2 regions of the Micromonospora sp. WMMC241 genome follow, and region 2 is predicted to be linked to the other one. Evidence: predicted binding sites of a transcription regulator. Region 2 holds the regulator's gene; the other holds the start of a gene.
The links. Region 2 encodes HspR, which represses chaperone genes until heat shock. Its sites were predicted from a motif close to TTGAGTNNNNNNNACTCAA; they were not measured.
Positions count from the first base shown of each region.

Region 1: lon (endopeptidase La) is a predicted target of HspR. The motif match lies at 2,621-2,639, and genes of this name have one in related genera.

Region 1 is NZ_JAPZBF010000001.1:2,702,041-2,710,651, reverse strand. It holds gene O7598_RS12545 (hypothetical protein) at 1-27, opposite strand, end outside; gene lon (endopeptidase La) at 262-2,598, opposite strand; gene O7598_RS12535 (histone-like nucleoid-structuring protein Lsr2) at 2,832-3,179, shown strand; gene O7598_RS12530 (hypothetical protein) at 3,499-4,845, opposite strand; gene O7598_RS12525 (DUF2726 domain-containing protein) at 5,094-5,960, opposite strand; gene O7598_RS12520 (DICT sensory domain-containing protein) at 6,098-7,186, shown strand; gene O7598_RS12515 (helical backbone metal receptor) at 7,302-8,018, shown strand; gene O7598_RS12510 (CBS domain-containing protein) at 8,031-8,611, opposite strand, start outside.
Region 2 is NZ_JAPZBF010000001.1:6,410,953-6,419,563, forward strand. It holds gene O7598_RS29235 (cation:proton antiporter) at 1-1,089, shown strand, start outside; gene O7598_RS29240 (hypothetical protein) at 1,259-1,687, shown strand; gene O7598_RS29245 (hypothetical protein) at 2,313-2,519, opposite strand; gene O7598_RS29250 (heat shock protein transcriptional repressor HspR) at 2,803-3,243, opposite strand; gene dnaJ (molecular chaperone DnaJ) at 3,268-4,455, opposite strand; gene grpE (nucleotide exchange factor GrpE) at 4,535-5,287, opposite strand; gene dnaK (molecular chaperone DnaK) at 5,337-7,214, opposite strand; gene O7598_RS29270 (ABC transporter) at 7,426-8,611, shown strand, end outside.

The DNA of each region.
Region 1 (8,611 bases), 3.7 Mb from region 2:
CAGGCTCAGGGAGGTGGTGGTGGACATGGGCTGCCCCTTTCCGAAAGCTGTTCCCGAATTCGACCCCGATGCGGGTCATATTCACCGCCGGGCCGAATAACCGCAGCTTAGGACGGCTTCCCCCACCCCACCAGGCCGGTATGTCGACAGTTTCAGAAACTGCACGACCGCAATTGCACGCCGAATTCCGCTCGCGTTTTCCGGCGTCCGCCGAACCCCCGCCACCGGTGCGGCGACGGGGGTTCGACGGGCAGCGGTCGGTCAGGCCGCGGCGAGCGGCTGGCCGCCGAGGCTCTGCGCGTCCACCTCGGCCGGACGCAGCGCCAGCGCGAGCACGTCGGCGACGTCGGCGAGGGTGTGCACGGTCAGCGCCTCCCGGACCTCGGCCGGCAGGTCGTCCAGGTCCGGCTCGTTGCGCTTCGGGATGATCACCTCGGTCAGGCCGGCCCGGTGCGCGGCGAGCAGCTTCTGCTTCACACCGCCGATGGGCAGGACCCGTCCGGAGAGGGTCACCTCGCCGGTCATCCCGAACTCCGGCCGCACCGGGCGGCCGGTGACCAGGGACGCCAGCGCGGTCACCATGGTGATGCCGGCGCTCGGGCCGTCCTTCGGCACCGCGCCCGCCGGGAAGTGCACGTGGATCCGCCGCCCGGCGAGGGCATTCGGGTCGATGCCGAGGCGTCGTCCGTTGGAGCGCAGGTACGACAGCGCGATGTGCGCCGACTCCTTCATCACGTCACCGAGCTGACCGGTGAGGGTCAGGCCCGGCTCGCCCTCCATGCTGGTGGCCTCGATGAAGAGCACGTCGCCGCCGGCGCCGGTGACCGCCAGGCCGGTGGCCACGCCGGGGACCGCGGTCCGCTCGGCCGACTCCGGGGTGAACTTCGGCCGGCCCAGGTAGCGGGCCAGGTTACCGCTGTCCACGCGGACCGCCGCCGGGTCGGACGCCAACGCCACCGTCACCTTGCGCAGGATCTTGGCGAGTGCCCGTTCGAGCTGCCGGACGCCGGCCTCCCGGGTGTACTCCCCGGCGATCAGCGCCAGCGCCTCGTCGGCCACGGTCACCTCCTCGGCGGTCAGCCCGGCCCGCTCCCGCTGCCGGGGCAGCAGGTGGTCGCGGGCGATGGCCACCTTCTCGTCCTCGGTGTAACCGTCCAGCGTCACCAGCTCCATCCGGTCCAGCAGCGGGCCGGGGATCGCCTCCACCACGTTGGCGGTGGCCAGGAAGAGCACGTCGGACAGGTCGAGGTCGACCTCGAGGTAGTGGTCACGGAAGGTGTGGTTCTGCGCCGGGTCGAGCACCTCCAGCAGGGCCGCCGCCGGGTCGCCGGAGTAGCCGACCGCCAGCTTGTCGACCTCGTCGAGCAGCACCACCGGGTTCATCGAGCCGGCCTCACGCAGCGCCCGCACGATCCGGCCGGGCAGCGCGCCGACGTAGGTGCGCCGGTGGCCCCGGATCTCCGCCTCGTCGCGCACGCCGCCGAGGGAGACCCGGACGAAGTTCCGCCCGAGCGCCCGGGCGACCGACTCGCCGAGGCTGGTCTTGCCGACACCGGGCGGGCCCGCCAGGGCGAGCACCGCGCCGGAGCCGCGCCCACCGACCACGCCGAGGTTGCGCTCCGCGCGGCGGTTGCGCACCGCGAGGTACTCCAGGATGCGCTCCTTCACGTCGGCCAGGCCGGCGTGGTCGGCGTCGAGCACGGCCCGCGCCGCGGCCAGGTCGGTGTTGTCCTCGGTACGCGTGTTCCACGGCATCTCGAGAACGGTGTCCAGCCAGGTGCGGATCCACCCCGCCTCGGGCGAGGCGTCGCTGGCCCGCTCCAGCTTGCCGACCTCGCGCAGGGCCGCCTCGCGGACGTCGTCCGGCAGGTCCGCGGACTCGACCCGGGTGCGGTAGTCGGCGGAGCCGTCCGGCTCGTCCTCGCCGAGTTCCTTACGGATCGCGGCGAGCTGCTGCCGGAGCAGGAACTCGCGCTGGGACTTCTCCAGCCCTTCCCGGACGTCGCTGTTGATCTGCTCGGTGACCTCCTGTTCCGCCAGGTGCTCCTTCACCCAGCCGACCAGCAGCTCCAGCCGGGCGGTGACGTCCGGCGCGGCGAGCAGCTCGGTCTTCTGCGCCAGGCTGAGCCAGGGGGCGTAGCCGGCCGAGTCGGCCAGCTCGGAGAGGTCGGTCATCCGCTCCATCGCGTCGATGACCTGCCAGGCGCCGCGCTGCTGGAGCACCGAGGTCATCAGCGCCCGGTACTCGCGGGCCAGTTCCCGGGCCCGGCCGGCCGGGGCGGGCTCGTCGAGTGCGGTCGCCTCGACCCAGAGGGCCGCGCCAGGGCCGGGCACGCCGGAGCCGATGCGGGCGCGGGCGAGACCGCGGACCACGGCCGCCGGCTCGCCGCTGGGCAGCCGGCCCACCTTCTCGATGGTGGCGACCACGCCGACCGAGCCGTACTCGCCGTCGATGCGGGGCACGGCCAGCAGTTCCTTGTCGCCGGTCGCGCGGGCCGCGTCGACCGCGGCCTGGGTGGTCGGGTCGAGGGTCACCGGGATGACCATCCCGGGCAGCAGGACGGCGTCGGTCAGGGGAAGTACCGGAAGAGTTGCCATCGAACACCTGCCATCACGTTGGTTGAGCGTGCCTGACTCAAGTAACAAACCGTGCCCCTTGTTCCGGCCTGTGACCCAGGACACACTCCGACCGCCGCCACCGATGTCCCCCTTTTTCGCCGTCCACGGATTCCGCGACCCGCCGAATGGCACTGGGCGGGTATTGTTGCGAAATTACCGCTTGGTAGGTCAAACTCTTAGCCACACCCCGCCCGACACAGGGAGTAATGGCGATGGCAAGGAAAGTAATCACCGTTCTGACCGACGACCTCGACGGTGGAAAGGCCGATCGGACCGTCGAGTTCAGCCTGGACGGCGTGGCATACACGATCGACGTCTCCGACGAGAACGCCGGCGTCCTGCGCAAGGCGCTCGACCCCTACATCAACGCTGGCCGGCGCATCGGCCGCGGACCCGTCGACGCCGGCCGCACCACCCGGCGAGCCGCCCGGCCGAGCACCTCGGGAATGGACCGCGAGCAGAACCGCGCGATCCGCGAATGGGCAGCCAAGAACGGCCACGAGATTTCCGAGCGGGGCCGCATCCCGGTCTCCGTGGTGGAGGCGTACAAGAACCGCTGAGCCTCCCGGTCAACCGTCGGGCGCCCCCGGGGTCACGCTGAGATGTCGGCGTGACCCCGTTCTGCTTTTTCCGGTCGCCAATTTTCATCCGGCCGGATCGTCGTGGCACGAATTTTCTTCCGCCCTCACCCGGCGCGAGGCACACCGTTCCGGATGCCGCCCGCGCGCGGATGCCTTTCGAGCTGATATCAGCGACGACTCAGCTCCCAAAGGCCGCCGCGAGGAGAGTCCCCGCCCGCCCCGATGTCGCTCCGGCGCCGGGAGACGGCGAGAGCCGCCCGAGGTCCTCCCCGGGCGGCTCCGCGTCGTCGTCGTTCGGTCAGTTGACCTGGATGCGCACCACGTCGATGGCCGGGGTCTGGTTGGCCCGCTCCATCATCGGGATCCGGTGGGAGCCGTCGCCCGCCCACACCGAGCACTGGGCCAGGCCCGAGTCCGGCAGGCCGGGGATCTGGATCAGCACGTCGTCCGGCTGGCCCCCACCCTTGCCGTCCTCGGTGGCGACGAAGAAGGCGGGCACGTCCTGCGGGTTCGGGGGCTGCCGGGTGCTGCCGAGCATCCGGCACGCGGTGTGGAAGTGGCCGCGGACCAGGCCCTGGTCGTTGAGCAGCGAGCTCTCGATGTAGTAACCACCCTGCCCGGCGGCGAGGAAGCGGTCCCGCACCAGGTTCTTCGTGGTGACCCGGAGGGTGAACGGCTGGTTGCGCTGCACCTGGTTCGGGAACTGGGTGATGAGCAGCGACGGGTTGTTCGCCGCGGCGCCGACCTCGCCGAAGGAGGTGCTCACGCAACGGTTGCCGTTCTGGAAGCCGTTGTGCGCCTCCAACTGGCTGTTGGTGCAGTCCTTGGCCAGCGCCTGCAGGCCGCCGCCGTTCTGGCCGCCGCCGTTGTTCCCGCCGTTGTTGCCACCGTTCTGACCACCGTTGTTGCCACCGGTCTGGCCGCCGTTGTTGCCACCGGGCTGACCGCCGTTGTTACCACCGGTCTGGCCGCCGTTGTTCCCACCGTTCTGGCCACCACCGTTGTTGGCGCCGCCGTTGTTGCCACCGTTCTGCGCGTTGTCGGCGAGGGCGCACTGGGCGAGCTTGTCCAAGCCCTGCGGGCGCTGGCCGCCGCGACCGATCGCCGTGGCGATCCGGTTCAGGGTGGCGGTCCGCTTGTCCGCCAGCGGACGGAGGATGGCGTTGTTGATGAAGTTGCCACCGTTGCGGCCGTCCGCCGCGAGCCGCCGGTTCGCCTCGGCGATCTGGCTGTCCAGCAGCGCCAGGTTGCGGTCCACCTCGGCGCGGGCCCGGTCGGGCACCTGCGGCAGCTTGCTCTTGACGTCCGGGCAGGTCACGGTCGGGGTGCCGGCACCCGCGCCGCCCGCGTTCGTCTGCTGACACTCGGCCGCGGACATCTGGCCGTCGCCCCAGTGGTTACGCACCCAGCGGCCGTTCTGCCAGGTGCGGGTGGTGCTGCCCTGACCGCCCGGAGCGGTCGCCCCCGGGCTCGAGGCCACGCAGGACGCCGAGGCGGCGCGAGTGGTCCTCCGCTGGTCCTGGGCGGACGAGATCTGGGTGACGGCGACGATGCCGCCGAAGACGGCGAGCGTGCCGACCACGGCCAGCACCCGCTTGCTCCGCGCGTTACCGGATGACCGGCGCGCCCGTGTGGACCTGCGCATCGAATTGCTCTCCTTCTCGATCCGGTAGTTGACTGGTGATCCCGGCGGATTTCCTCGGGGTGGGATCACTGCGACGCCGTGGTCGCGCGTCAATGGCCGACGATGCCCTCTCCGCACCGTCTCCGCGCCGTCCGGGCGCGGCGGAAGATCTGCGTCCATTCCCGCTTAGGTACGGAGCGCCGTCGGCGAAGGTTCAACCGGAGATCGGAAAAAAATCGAGCGCCCGGCCGGCGGCCGGAACGGGCGGATCAGTCGGCGCAGAGATGGTCGAACGCGAAGCCGCCGTCGAAGGAGTCCCGTCGGGCGGCGAGCCGTCGCACCTGCCCGCGCAGGTCGTCCCGGTCCACCAGGGACGTCGCGTCGGCGTCGAGGTCACGCAGCCGCTCCCCCAGGGCCATCGCGGCCAGGTCCTCCGCGAGCCGGCCCGGCTCCACCCCGCAGGAGAAACCCCGGGACGTCAGCCGCACCCGCTCCACCAGGCAACGGCCGGGCCGCACCTCGACCCAGCCCCAGCCCTCCGCCGGCCCGTCCGTCCACCGCACGTGCAGGCCGCGCACGATCGGGTCGGCCAGCCGGCCCGCCACGTACGCGCCGACGGCCTCGGCCCGGGCCAACGCGCCGAGGTCGTTGACCGGACCACGCCGACCGTCCGGCAGCCGGCCGACGATGTCGCGGAACCCGACCGTGTCCCCGCCGTCCGGGTCGGTGCCCTCGGCGTAGGCGCGCGCGTCGAGCACGTATGCCACGAACCGGCGGACCTGGTCGCCGCCGCCGAGCGTCGACGACTCGACCCGCAGCAGCGGCAGGCCCACGGCGGCGCAGACCGCGTCGGTCAACCGGTCGGCGCGGCGGGCGGCCGAGCCGTCGGGCGCGGGCGCGCCGAAGCGCACGGCGAACCGCGGCAGGCCGGTGTCGGCGGCGCAGGCCACCAGGTCGAGGCGGGCCCGTCCGGCGGTGCTCCACTGACTGCCGGTGATCCCCGGTGGACGGCCCAGCGCCAGTTCGGCGAGCCGCCGGTCGGCGTACCCGACGTGGCCCGCGTGCGCCAGGCGCGGCGCGGCGCCGGACCGGATCGGCCGCAACCAGGAGGCGGCCACGCTGCCGGTGCTCGTCATCTCGCCACAATCCGTCCGTCGCCTGCGTCGACGTCCGAGTGTAGGGCGTCGATCATGGTGGCCGCCTCGGCGGTGCGGCGGAATCCGGCCGCCCGACGGGCGGTGCGTCGCCGAGTCCGGCGATCTAGGCTCGGCGGGTGCACAGCGGACTGACCCCGGAACGTTTCACCAAACGCAGTCTCGTCGCCGTCTCCCACGCCGTCGAGCAGGCCGCGCTGGCGGAGGCCGAGGACGGCCCACTGGTCGTCCTCGCGCTCTTCCAGCGGCTGCCGTACTTCGAGCGGGAGCGGGCGGTCTACCGGCGCATCGCCGGTCGGGCGGCCGTCACCGTGGTCGGCATGGTCGGCGGTCCCCCGCCGGACCTGCCCGACGGGGTGTACGCCGTGACGCTGGACGAGACGGAGGAACTGGCCCGGGAGTGGAGCGTGGTGGCGCTGACCCCCCGCTTCGGCGCCTCCCTGGTGGCGTACGACCGGGGTGAGGTCACGCCGGCCGCGACGCTGGAGGCCGGCCGGCTGTTCGAGGGCCGCTGGGGGTTCCGCCGGGACGCGGCGCTGCACGAGGTGATCCGGCTGCGGGAGCGGCTCGCCGAGCGGCTGCCCGGCCCGGCCCGCTCGGCGCTGGACGAGGCGGTCGCCCGGGTGCGCGACATCCCGGCCGGTCCCGGCGAGGCCCGCGCCGAGTCGGCGCTGCGGCTGCTCGCCCGACGCGGTGACCGGAGCGCGCCGCCGGTCGAGACCACGGACGGCATGCTCGACGATCCCGGCCTGCGCCGCTGGAGCGGGGCGGACGGGGTGACCGCCTCCGGCACCCTGCCGGTGGCGCTGGTCGGCCTGCGGGTGGACGAGCCGGCCGGCTCACCGGAACGCTTCGGCCGGCGCAGCGCCGCCCGCGAGGGTCAGGCCCTGCTCGCCGCCGTCACCGGCGTGCTGCGCCCGGTCGACCGGGCGGTCCGGGTGGCCGACAACGAGTTCCAGCTGGTCCTCCCGGCGCTCGGCGAGCCGGAGGCGCTGGCCGTGGTGGGCCGGCTGCACGACGCGATCGGCGCGCTGGCCCGGTCTTTCCCGTTCGTCGCCTACTCGGTGCACGCGGCGGTCGCGGTGACCGCCCGGCGTCCGCTGCCGACGGCGGACCTGCGGGCCGCGGTGGAGTGGGCGGTACGCGAGGGGGTGCCCGTGGCGGGCCTGCCGCCGGAGCCCGCCGTCGCCCCGGCCGAGGCCCGCTGACCGGTCAGCGCCGGACGACCACCTCGGTGGTGGGTTCACGGTGGTCCGCCGACGCCGGCCACCGGACAGGGATCCGTCGATGCGCGAGGATGGGCCGGTACGAGGGGAGGACGGCGTGCGGGTGGTGTCGCTGGTGCCGTCGCTGACCGAGGCGGTCGCGGCGACCCGGCCGGAGGTCCTGGTCGGGGCGACCGACTGGTGCACCCACCCGGCCGGACTGGACGTCCCCCGGGTCGGCGGGACGAAATACCCCGACCTGGAGCGGGTCCTCGCCCTGGCGCCCGACCTGGTGCTGCTCAACGAGGAGGAGAACCGGCTCGCCGACGCGGAGGCGCTGCGCGCGGCCGGGGTCGACGTCCGGGTCACCTTCCCGCGTACCGTGCCGGAGGCGCTCGACCAGCTCGGCGCGCTCGTCGCCGCGCTCGGTGCGCCGGCCGAGCCGCCCTGGTTGCGGGCGGCCCGGCGGGCCTGGGCCGCCCCACCCGCGCCGGCGCGCGTACGCACCGCGGTGGTGCCGGTGTGGCGGCGACCGTGGGTGGTGCTGGGCCGGGACACGTTCGCCGGGGACGTGCTGCGCCGGCTCGGCGTGGTCAACGCCTGGGCCACCGACCCGGAACGCTATCCGCGCCCGACCCTGGACCGGTTGCGCGAGCGGGCGCCGGACCTGGTGGTACTGCCGGACGAGCCGTACCGGTTCACCGCCGACGACGGGCCGGAGGCGTTCGGCCAGGTGCCCTCGGCGCTGGTCTCCGGCCGGCACCTCACCTGGTACGGCCCGTCGCTGGCCGAGGCGCCGGCGCTGCTCGCCGCCCAGCTCGCCACGCCGGTCTGAGCCGGGAACCGGTCACGCGATCGGGGTGGCGTGCACCGGGTCCAGCTCCATCAGCGTGGTGTCGTCCACGTCGTACGAGATGGCGTTGTGCACCGCGACCACGCCGGCGACCTGACCGGCCAGACGGCCGGCGAGCTCGGCGGCGCTGCGGCGGTCCAGCCGACCGTCCATGGTGACCTCACCGCCGGTGACCTGCACGGTGACCAGGCCGTCGCGGACCGAGAGCACCCGGCGCAGCACCTCCTGGACCACGTCCTCGCGGATCTCCGCGTCGGTGCGCAGATGCACCCGGAGCAGGTCGCCGCGGGTCACGATGCCGGCCAGCCGGCCGAGGTCGTCGAGGACCGGCAGGCGCTTGACCGCCTCGCGGTCCATCAGCCGGGCCGTCGCCGCGAGGGCCGCCCGCTCGTGCGTGGTGACCGCCGGCGCGGTCATCAGGTCCCGGGCCACCAGCGCGCCCGCCTTCTCCCGGGCGGCCCGCCGACGCCGTCCCTCGAACACCCGGCGCTCCTCGGGCCGGCCGGACCGCTCCACCTTGTGCAGCAGGTCCGCCTCGGAGATCACGCCGAGCACCCGGCGGAACGAGTCCACCA
Region 2 (8,611 bases):
GCGTTCGGCCACGGTGGCCTGCTGCCGCTGAACGCCAGCGAGGAGTTCTTCGCCGTCGGGGCGGAGATCGGCGTGATTCTGCTGCTGGTCATGCTCGGCCTGGAATACAGCGCCAACGAACTGGTGGGCAACCTCCGGTCGGCGGCGCCGGCCGGACTGATCGACGCGGTGTTCAACGCGCTGCCCGGTTTCGCCTTCGCGCTGCTGCTCGGCTGGGGCTGGGTGGCCGCCGTGGTGCTCGCCGGCGTCACCTGGGTGTCGTCCTCGGGCGTGATCGCCAAGGTGCTCGGCGACCTGGGCCGGGTCGGTAACCGGGAGACCCCGGTGATCCTCTCCGTCCTGGTGATCGAGGACCTGGCGATGGCCCTCTACCTGCCGCTGGTCACCGCGCTGCTCGCCGGGGTCGGCCTGGTGAAGGGCGGATTCGCGCTCGCCGTCGCGGTGCTCACCGTGGTCGTGGTGCTGGCCGTGGCGATCCGGTACGGCCACCTGATCTCCACCGCGCTCTCCGCCAAGGATCCGGAGGCGCTCCTGCTCGGGGTGCTCGGCCTGACCCTGCTGGTCGCCGGCCTCGCGGCGAAGCTCCAGGTCTCCGCCGCGGTCGGCGCGTTCCTGGTCGGCATCGCGCTGTCCGGCCCGGTCGCGCACCACGCCACCCAGTTGCTCTCGCCGCTGCGGGACCTCTTCGCCGCGGTCTTCTTCGTGTTCTTCGGGTTGGTCACCAACCCGCTGGACATGCCGCCGGTGCTGCTGCCCGCGCTGCTGCTGGCCGTGGTGACCATGGCGACGAAGGTCGCCACCGGCTACCTGGCCGCCCGTCGGGCCGGGATCGCCGAGCCCGGCCGCTGGCGGGCCGGCCTGGCGCTCACCCCGCGCGGCGAGTTCTCCATCGTCATCGCCGGGCTGGCCGTCTCGGCCATCTACCCGGTGGAGCCCAAGCTGGCCGCGCTCGCCACGGCGTACGTGCTGATCACGGTGGTGACCGGGCCGCTGCTCGCCCGGCTGCCGGACACGCCGTGGTTCAAGCAGTGGCTGCGCCAGCGCGCCGCCGCCACCCGGGCCGCGGCCCAGGTACGGGTGGGCGACTGACCTCGGCCGGGCCGGAGTCGCGACTCAGCGGCCCGGCCCGGCCAACGGTTGTCAAATTGATCCCGGGAAGGTCTACCACTGCTCCGCCCAACCGCGTTAACGTGTCGCCCCAGCAGGCAGCATCTGCGGGTGGCCAGCGCCCCCGCCAGCGATTGCGGAAGGTCGGCCGGTGAGCGTGCAGGAAGAGACGTTCCACGGCTTCGCCAACCCGGTCGACCCCTCGCCCGCCGAGCTGCGGGCCTGGGCCTACCAGCCGGACTCGGTGCCGCTGACCTCCATGCCGCCGGACTGGGACCTGCTGGTCGCCGGTGACCACCTGGTCCAGACGCTGTTCGACCTGGCCATGGACCAGAACTGCCCGGCCCGCCGGTTCGCGCTGCACTGCCTCTACATCTACGCCGCCGACGGCATCCGGACGAACTTCCGGGCGCACCCGAAACGGCGCTTCCGGAAGCTGGTCGAGCACGCCGAGCGGGCCGGCGACGACCTGATGCGCAACTGGGCGCACAACAGCCGGGTGCTGCTCGCCCGCCCCGACCTCTTCGTCTACCGGGACTGGTGCGAGGGCGGCCTGGTCCGCGAGAACCGCCGCCTCTAGCCCTGCTCTGCCCTGCCGATCTTGGACTTGTGGCGCCCAAAACATCCCCTTTGCGGCGATGAACGAGGTGCCACAACTCCAAGATCGACGCTGAGGGCGGGCGGCCCGCGCCCCCGAAGCGGTGATCATGAAGTTGACCGCCTTGTCGATCTCCACCCGATGCCGCCAGGTTCATGATCGACCCGCTCCCACCACTCGGCCGCCCACCCGAGCACTCCTCGGGCTTGATCAAGGAGTTTGCGGCGCCCTGGAGATCGACTCCGACAGAAAGTCCTTGATCAACCGGCTGGCGTGCGCTTCCACCTGGTCAGGCTTCGGGCGTCAGCGGGGTGGGGGGTGGTCGTGCGGGCTGCGCGGGGAGGTGAGAGCTGCGTCGCGGGGCGTCGTGTCGGGGGCGCCTCCTTTGAGCGGGTCGTCCGACGGTCGGGGGAACCTCATGAGCACACGACACACCCATGCCGCTCCACCCACGGCCGAAGTGGGGCCCGAGTGGAACGCGGTGGGTGCCGGCCCGGCCCTGACACACCCATGCCGTTCCGCTCGTGGGCAGGGTGGGCGGCCGCACGACATGGCGAACGGGCCGGGACCCCCCGTGGGTCCCGGCCCGCACGTCGGCGGATCGTCGTCAGGTCGATCCGCCCTGCTTCTTCCGGCGCTCGTCGTCCCTGGCCCGGTCCACTCCGTGGTCGGTCTGGTCGGCGAACCGCCCTTCCTTGACCTTGTCGCTGAAGCGGCCCTCGGTCACCCGGTCGAACCGCTCCTTGACGTTCTCGGCCACCTTCTCCAGCCGTTCTTCCGCCCGTTCCGCTACTTTCTTCGCCGGTTCCGCCATGGCTCCCCCCGCCAGCCCGGATTCCGTTTCGGGGCATTTATCCCTGATCGAAAGCGTAGTGGAACCCGCGCCGCCGCACTCCCACTTTCCGCAACCTCCGCGCGGACCGACACGGGTGGACGGCCCCGGATCTCAGCGGCCCGGGAGACACCCGTGGCGTGTGAGGCCCGGCAGCAGCGGGGGCGGAAGCGGCCCGAGAGCCGCTACAAGGAAGGCAGAAGGCCGGCACGGGCCCCGGGACAGTGGGGCGCGTGCCGGCCTTCAGCGGAGCGAGCCGCGAGCGTCAGCGGTCGGGGGCGCGGCGCGGACGCCAGACGACGAGCGCGGTGGAGGTGCGGTTGGTCGGCACGAGGTCGCCGCGGGCGAAGCCGCCCAGCGACTCCAGCTCGGTGATCCGCCGGTATGCGGCGTCCAGTTCCGCCTCCAGCCGGGCCACTCGCTGCTGCGCCTCCTCCAGCAGCCGCTCCAGCCCGATGATCCGCTTCACCCCGGCAAGGTTGATCCCGTCGTCCTGGCTGAGGCGCTGCACCTCGCGGAGCAGCACCACGTCCCGGACGCTGTACCGCCGGCCGCCACCGGCCGCCCGGCCGGCCTGCACCAGGCCCAACCGGTCGTACTGGCGCAGCGTCTGGGGGTGCATGCCCGCCATCCGCGCGGCCACCGAGATCATCAAGATCTTGGCCTCGTAGGCCGGGTCACCCGACCCGACGTACTCCTCCGACATGCCCGCTCACCTCCGCTGCCGCCGTCAACTGAATCGACGTACCCGCGCTTCGAGATGTTCCCGCGCGGCGGGCGGGGTCTGCGCCGCGAAGGTCTCCAGCGCCGCCCGCGCCTCGTCCGACACCGTCGCCGGGACCACCACGTCCAGCGTGACCAGCAGGTCACCGGCGCGGCCGTCCTTGCGTACGACGCCCTTGCCCCGGGCCCGCAGCACCCGTCCGGCGGGAGTACCCGGTGGCACCCGCAGCGTCACGGTGCCGTCCAGGGTCGGGACCCGCAGGTCGGTGCCGAGCACGGCCTCGGCGTACGTGATCGGGACGTTCAGGGTGAGATCGTCCCCGGTGCGCCCGAACAGCTCGTCCGGGCGGACCTTCACGTGCACGAACAGATCCCCGGCCGGGCCGCCCCGCTCACCGGGCTCACCCCGACCCGCCAGGCGGATCCGCTGCCCGTCGGCCACCCCGGCCGGGAAGCGCACGGTCAACGTGCGGGTCTTGGTGACCCCGCCGGTGCCGTGGCACTCCGGGCACTTCTCCTCGACGATCGTGCCGACGCCCTGACAGTTGCGGCACGGCTCGGAGAAGCTGAACGACCCCTGGTTGCGGGTGGTGACCCCGGCGCCGTGGCAGACCGGGCAGGAGACCGGCTGGGTGCCCGGCTTCGCGCCGTTGCCGTGGCAGGTGTCGCAGACCCCGGGCGCGCGCAGGGTCAGCGGCAGCGTGACGCCGCGGACCGCGTCGGAGAAGTCGAGCGCCACCTCGGCCTCGACGTCCCGGCCGCGGGCCGGGCCGCGCGGACGGGCCGCGCCTCCACCGCCACCGCCGGAGAAGATCGTGCTGAACAGGTCGGTGAAGCCACCGCCGCCGAACCGGTTGTCGGCGCCGCCGGCGCCACCGCCGCCGAACAGGTCGGAGACGTCGAACGGCGCGCCGCCGGGCTGGCCCGCGCCGCGGGCGCCGCGCCGGAAGGCCCCCGAGCCGAAGAGCGACCGCATCTCGTCGTACTCGCGCCGCTTCTTCTCGTCGCCGAGCACCGCGTACGCCTCGGAGACGGTCTTGAACCGCTCCTCGGCCCCGGTGTCGCCGGGGTTGTGGTCCGGGTGCGACTCCCGGGCCAATTTTCGGTACGACTTCTTGATGTCGTCCGAGGAGGCGGACTTGTCCACGCCCAACGCGGCGTAGTAGTCCTTCTCGATCCAGTCCTTGGAACTCACCGGTCCACCCCCTTCCACGGGTCGAATCCCGGTCGTCCCGCCCGCCCGACAGGGGCGGGCGGGACGTCACGGGTCGGCACTACTCCGGGTCCGCGACCGCGACCAGGGCCGGCCGCAGCAGCCGCTCACCGAGCTGGTAGCCCCGGCGCATGACCTGCACGCAGGTCGGTTCGGTCACGTCGGCGGAGGTCTGGTGGGCCACCGCCTCGTGCCGGGTCGGGTCGAACGGGTCGCCCTGCTCGCCGAAGGCGGTCAGGCCGAACTTGCCCAGCGCCCCGGTGAGCTGCTCGGCCACGCTGCCGAACGGGCCCACCAGGTCACCGTGCTCGCGAGCCCGGTCCAGGTCGTCGAGGATCGGCAGCAGCGCGGTGAGCACCCCGCCGGTGGCCTGCTCCTGGACCAGGTTGCGGTCGCGGTCGACACGCTTGCGGTAGTTGGCGTACTCCGCCGAGACCCGCTGGAGGTCGCGGGTGCGCTCCTCCAGGTCGGAGCGGAGCGACTCCAGCTCGGCCCCGAGCGGGGCCGTCGTGCCACCGCTCTCCCCGCTCGGCTCGGCGGGCGAGTCGACCACCGGCGGCCCGGAGACCTCGGCCTCGCCGACGATCTCGTCGACCACGACCTCGGCCTCCTCGACCAGCCCCTCGGCGGGCGCGTCGGCGGCGGCGTCGGCGGCCGAGGCGTCGTTCGCGGGTTCCTCGGTCACCTTGCCGAGCTTTCGCTTGTCGCGGATGACGACCCGCGGCTCGTCGCCGGTGTCCTTGCCGGCGCCCGCGGAGCCACCCGGCGCCGACCCGGTGGAGCCCGGGTCGGCCGCTCGTGGCTTGTCCGTCATGCGGTTACCTCATCCCTCTGCCGTGCGAGTCGTGTCCGGGGACCGAAGGTCACTTCTTGTCCTCGTCCACGATCTCCGCGTCGACCACGTCGTCGGCGCCGCCGGCCTGCGGGCCACCGGTCGCACCGGCGCCGGCACCCGGCCCGGCCGCACCGGCGCCCGGAGCGCCCTGGGCACCCGGCTCGCCCTCCTGCTGCTGGGCGTAGAGCAGCGAACCGGCCTGCTGGGAGACCTGGGCCAGCTTCTCGTGCGCGGCCTTGATCTTGTCGATGTCCTGCCCGCCGAGGGCGCTGCGCAGCTCGCCGAGCGCCTCGTTGAGCTGGTCACGGTTCTCACCCGGCAGCTTGTCGCCGCTCTCGGCGAGGAACTTCTCGGTCTGCCACTGGAGCGCCTCGGCGACGTTGCGGGTCTCCGCCTCCTCGCGGCGACGCTTGTCCTCGTCGGCGTGCTCCTCGGCGTCCCGGCGCATGCGCTCGATGTCGTCCTTCGGCAGCGAGGAGCCGCCGGTGATCGTCATCTTCTGCTCCTTGCCGGTGCCCAGGTCCTTGGCGTGCACGTTCACGATGCCGTTGGCGTCGATGTCGAACGTGACCTCGATCTGCGGCACGCCGCGCGGCGCCGGCGGGAGGCCGGTCAGCTCGAAGGTGCCGAGCTTCTTGTTGTAGGCCGCGATCTCCCGCTCGCCCTGGAACACCTGGATCAGCACCGACGGCTGGTTGTCGTCGGCCGTGGTGAAGACCTCGGAGCGCTTGGTCGGGATGGTGGTGTTGCGCTCGATGAGCTTGGTGAAGATGCCGCCCTTGGTCTCGATGCCCAGGCTCAGCGGGGTCACGTCGAGCAGCAGGACGTCCTTGACCTCGCCCTTGAGCACGCCGGCCTGGAGGGCGGCGCCGACGGCGACGACCTCGTCCGGGTTGACGCCCTTGTTCGGGTCGCGGCCGGTGAGCTGCTTGACCAGGTCGGTGACGGCCGGCATCCGGGTGGAACCGCCGACCAGGATGACGTGGTCGACGTCGGAGACCTTGATCCCGGCGTCCTTGACGGCCTGCTCGAACGGGCCCTTGCAGCGGTCCAGCAGGTCCTGCGTCATGCGCTGGAACTCGGCGCGGCTCAGCGTCACGTCGAGGTGCAGCGGGCCGGCCGAGCCGGCGGTGATGTACGGCAGGTTGATGTTGCTGGTGGTGGCCGCGGACAGCTCGATCTTGGCCTTCTCGGCCGCCTCCTTGAGCCGCTGCATGGCCATCTTGTCCTGCGAGAGGTCGATGCCGTGCTCGCCGCGGAACGTCTTCACCAGGTGGTCGATGATCCGCTGGTCCCAGTCGTCGCCGCCGAGCTGGTTGTCACCGCTCGTCGACTTGACCTCGACCACGCCCTCGGCCAGCTCCAGCAGCGACACGTCGAAGGTGCCGCCACCGAGGTCGAAGACCAGGACGGTCTGCTCCTTGGAGCCCTTGTCCAGGCCGTACGCCAGGGCGGCCGCGGTCGGCTCGTTCACGATCCGCAGCACGTTGAAGCCGGCGATCTCGCCGGCCTCCTTGGTGGCCTGGCGCTGGCCGTCGTTGAAGTAGGCCGGGACGGTGATCACCGCGTCGGCGATCTGCTCGCCCAGGTACGCCTCGGCGTCCCGCTTGAGCTTCATCAGCGTCCGGGCCGAGATCTCCTGCGGGGTGTACTTCTTGCCGTCGATGTCGACGGTCCAGTTGGTGCCGATCTCCCGCTTGACCGAGCGGATGGTCCGGTCGGGGTTGGTCACCGCCTGGCGCTTGGCGACCTCACCGACGAGCACCTCGCCGTTGCGGGCGAACGCGACGATCGAGGGAGTCGTCCGCGAGCCCTCGGCGTTGGCGATGACGGTGGGCTCACCGCCCTCGAGAACGCTGACGCAGGAGTTCGTCGTGCCGAGGTCGATGCCGACCGCACGTGCCATGTTCGCTTCCTCGCTTCGTAACGGGTGAGCAGGTCAGACGACCTGCCAGGCGGGTCGCCCGGAAGGCGGCCGCACCACAAGTTGAGTGAACTTGACTCAATAGTGCCACGCCCTCGGCAAACCGCAAGTCGAGGTTGAGTCGACTCGGCGCAACCTGACCGTTATTACCGTCCGGTTGTCTTACCTTGCGTCGGTCGGGCACGCTTTAGCGGTGACGACGCATGGCGATCCCGCCACCCGTGCCGGCGCGCCCGCCGTCGCAGCCCGCACCGGAACCACCCACGGCGAGAACCAGCAGGCCGGAGACGCCGCCGGTCTGCCCGCCGCGCTCGCCGGCCTGCGGTCCGCGATCGACGCGGCTCGCTTCCCGCTGACGCTGCCGTCGGCCGAGTCGGCCCGGCAGGCGGCCCGCAGCCTGACCGACCAGCTCGACGACTACCTGCTGCCGCGCCTGGCCCGGCTCGACGCCCCGCTGCTCGTGGTGGTCGGCGGCTCGACCGGCGCCGGCAAGTCGACGTTGGTCAACAGCCTGGTCCAGGCGCGGGTCAGCGCGGCGGGTGTGCTCCGCCCGACCACCCGCTCCCCGGTGCTGGTCTGCAACCCCGCCGACGCGGCCTGGTTCCGCCAGGGCGAGCTGCTGCCCGGCCTGACCCGCACCACCGACCCGAGCGAGCACCCCGGCACCCTGCAACTGGTCACCGCCCCGGCACTGCCGCCCGGCCTGGCCTTCCTCGACGCCCCCGACATCGACTCGGTGGTCGACGCCAACCGGGCGCTCGCCGGGCAGCTGCTCGCCGCCGCCGACCTCTGGCTGTTCGTCACCACCGCCGCGCGCTACGCCGACGCCGTCCCGTGGGAGCTGCTGCGCAGCGCCCGGGCCCGGGGTACGGCCGTGGCCATGGTGCTCGACCGGGTCCCGCCCGAGGCGGCCGACGAGATTGCCGCCCACCTGTCGCAGATGCTGGCGAGCCAGGAGCTGGGCGCCGCGCCGCTGTTCGTGCTGCCGGAGACGTGGGTGGACGGGCAGGGGCTGCTGCCCGACCGGATGACCGCCCCGCTGAGCGGATGGTTCGCCCGGCTCGCCGGCGACGCGGAGGCCCGCTCGGCGGTGGTCCGGCAGACCCTCGACGGCGCGCTGGCCGCCCTGCACCCGGTGGTCGAGGCGCTGGCCGACGCCGCCGACGAGCAGGTGGCCTCCGCCGAGGCGCTCGACGAGCGGGTCCGGGCCGCCTACCGGGGCGCGGAGCGCACCGTCGACCAGGGGCTCAAGGACGGCCGGCTGCTCCGCGGCGAGGTGCTGGCCCGCTGGCAGGAGTTCATCGGCACCGGCGACTTCTTCCGCGGCCTGGAGGCGCGGATCGGGCGGCTGCGCGACCGGGTGGTCGCGGCGGTCACCG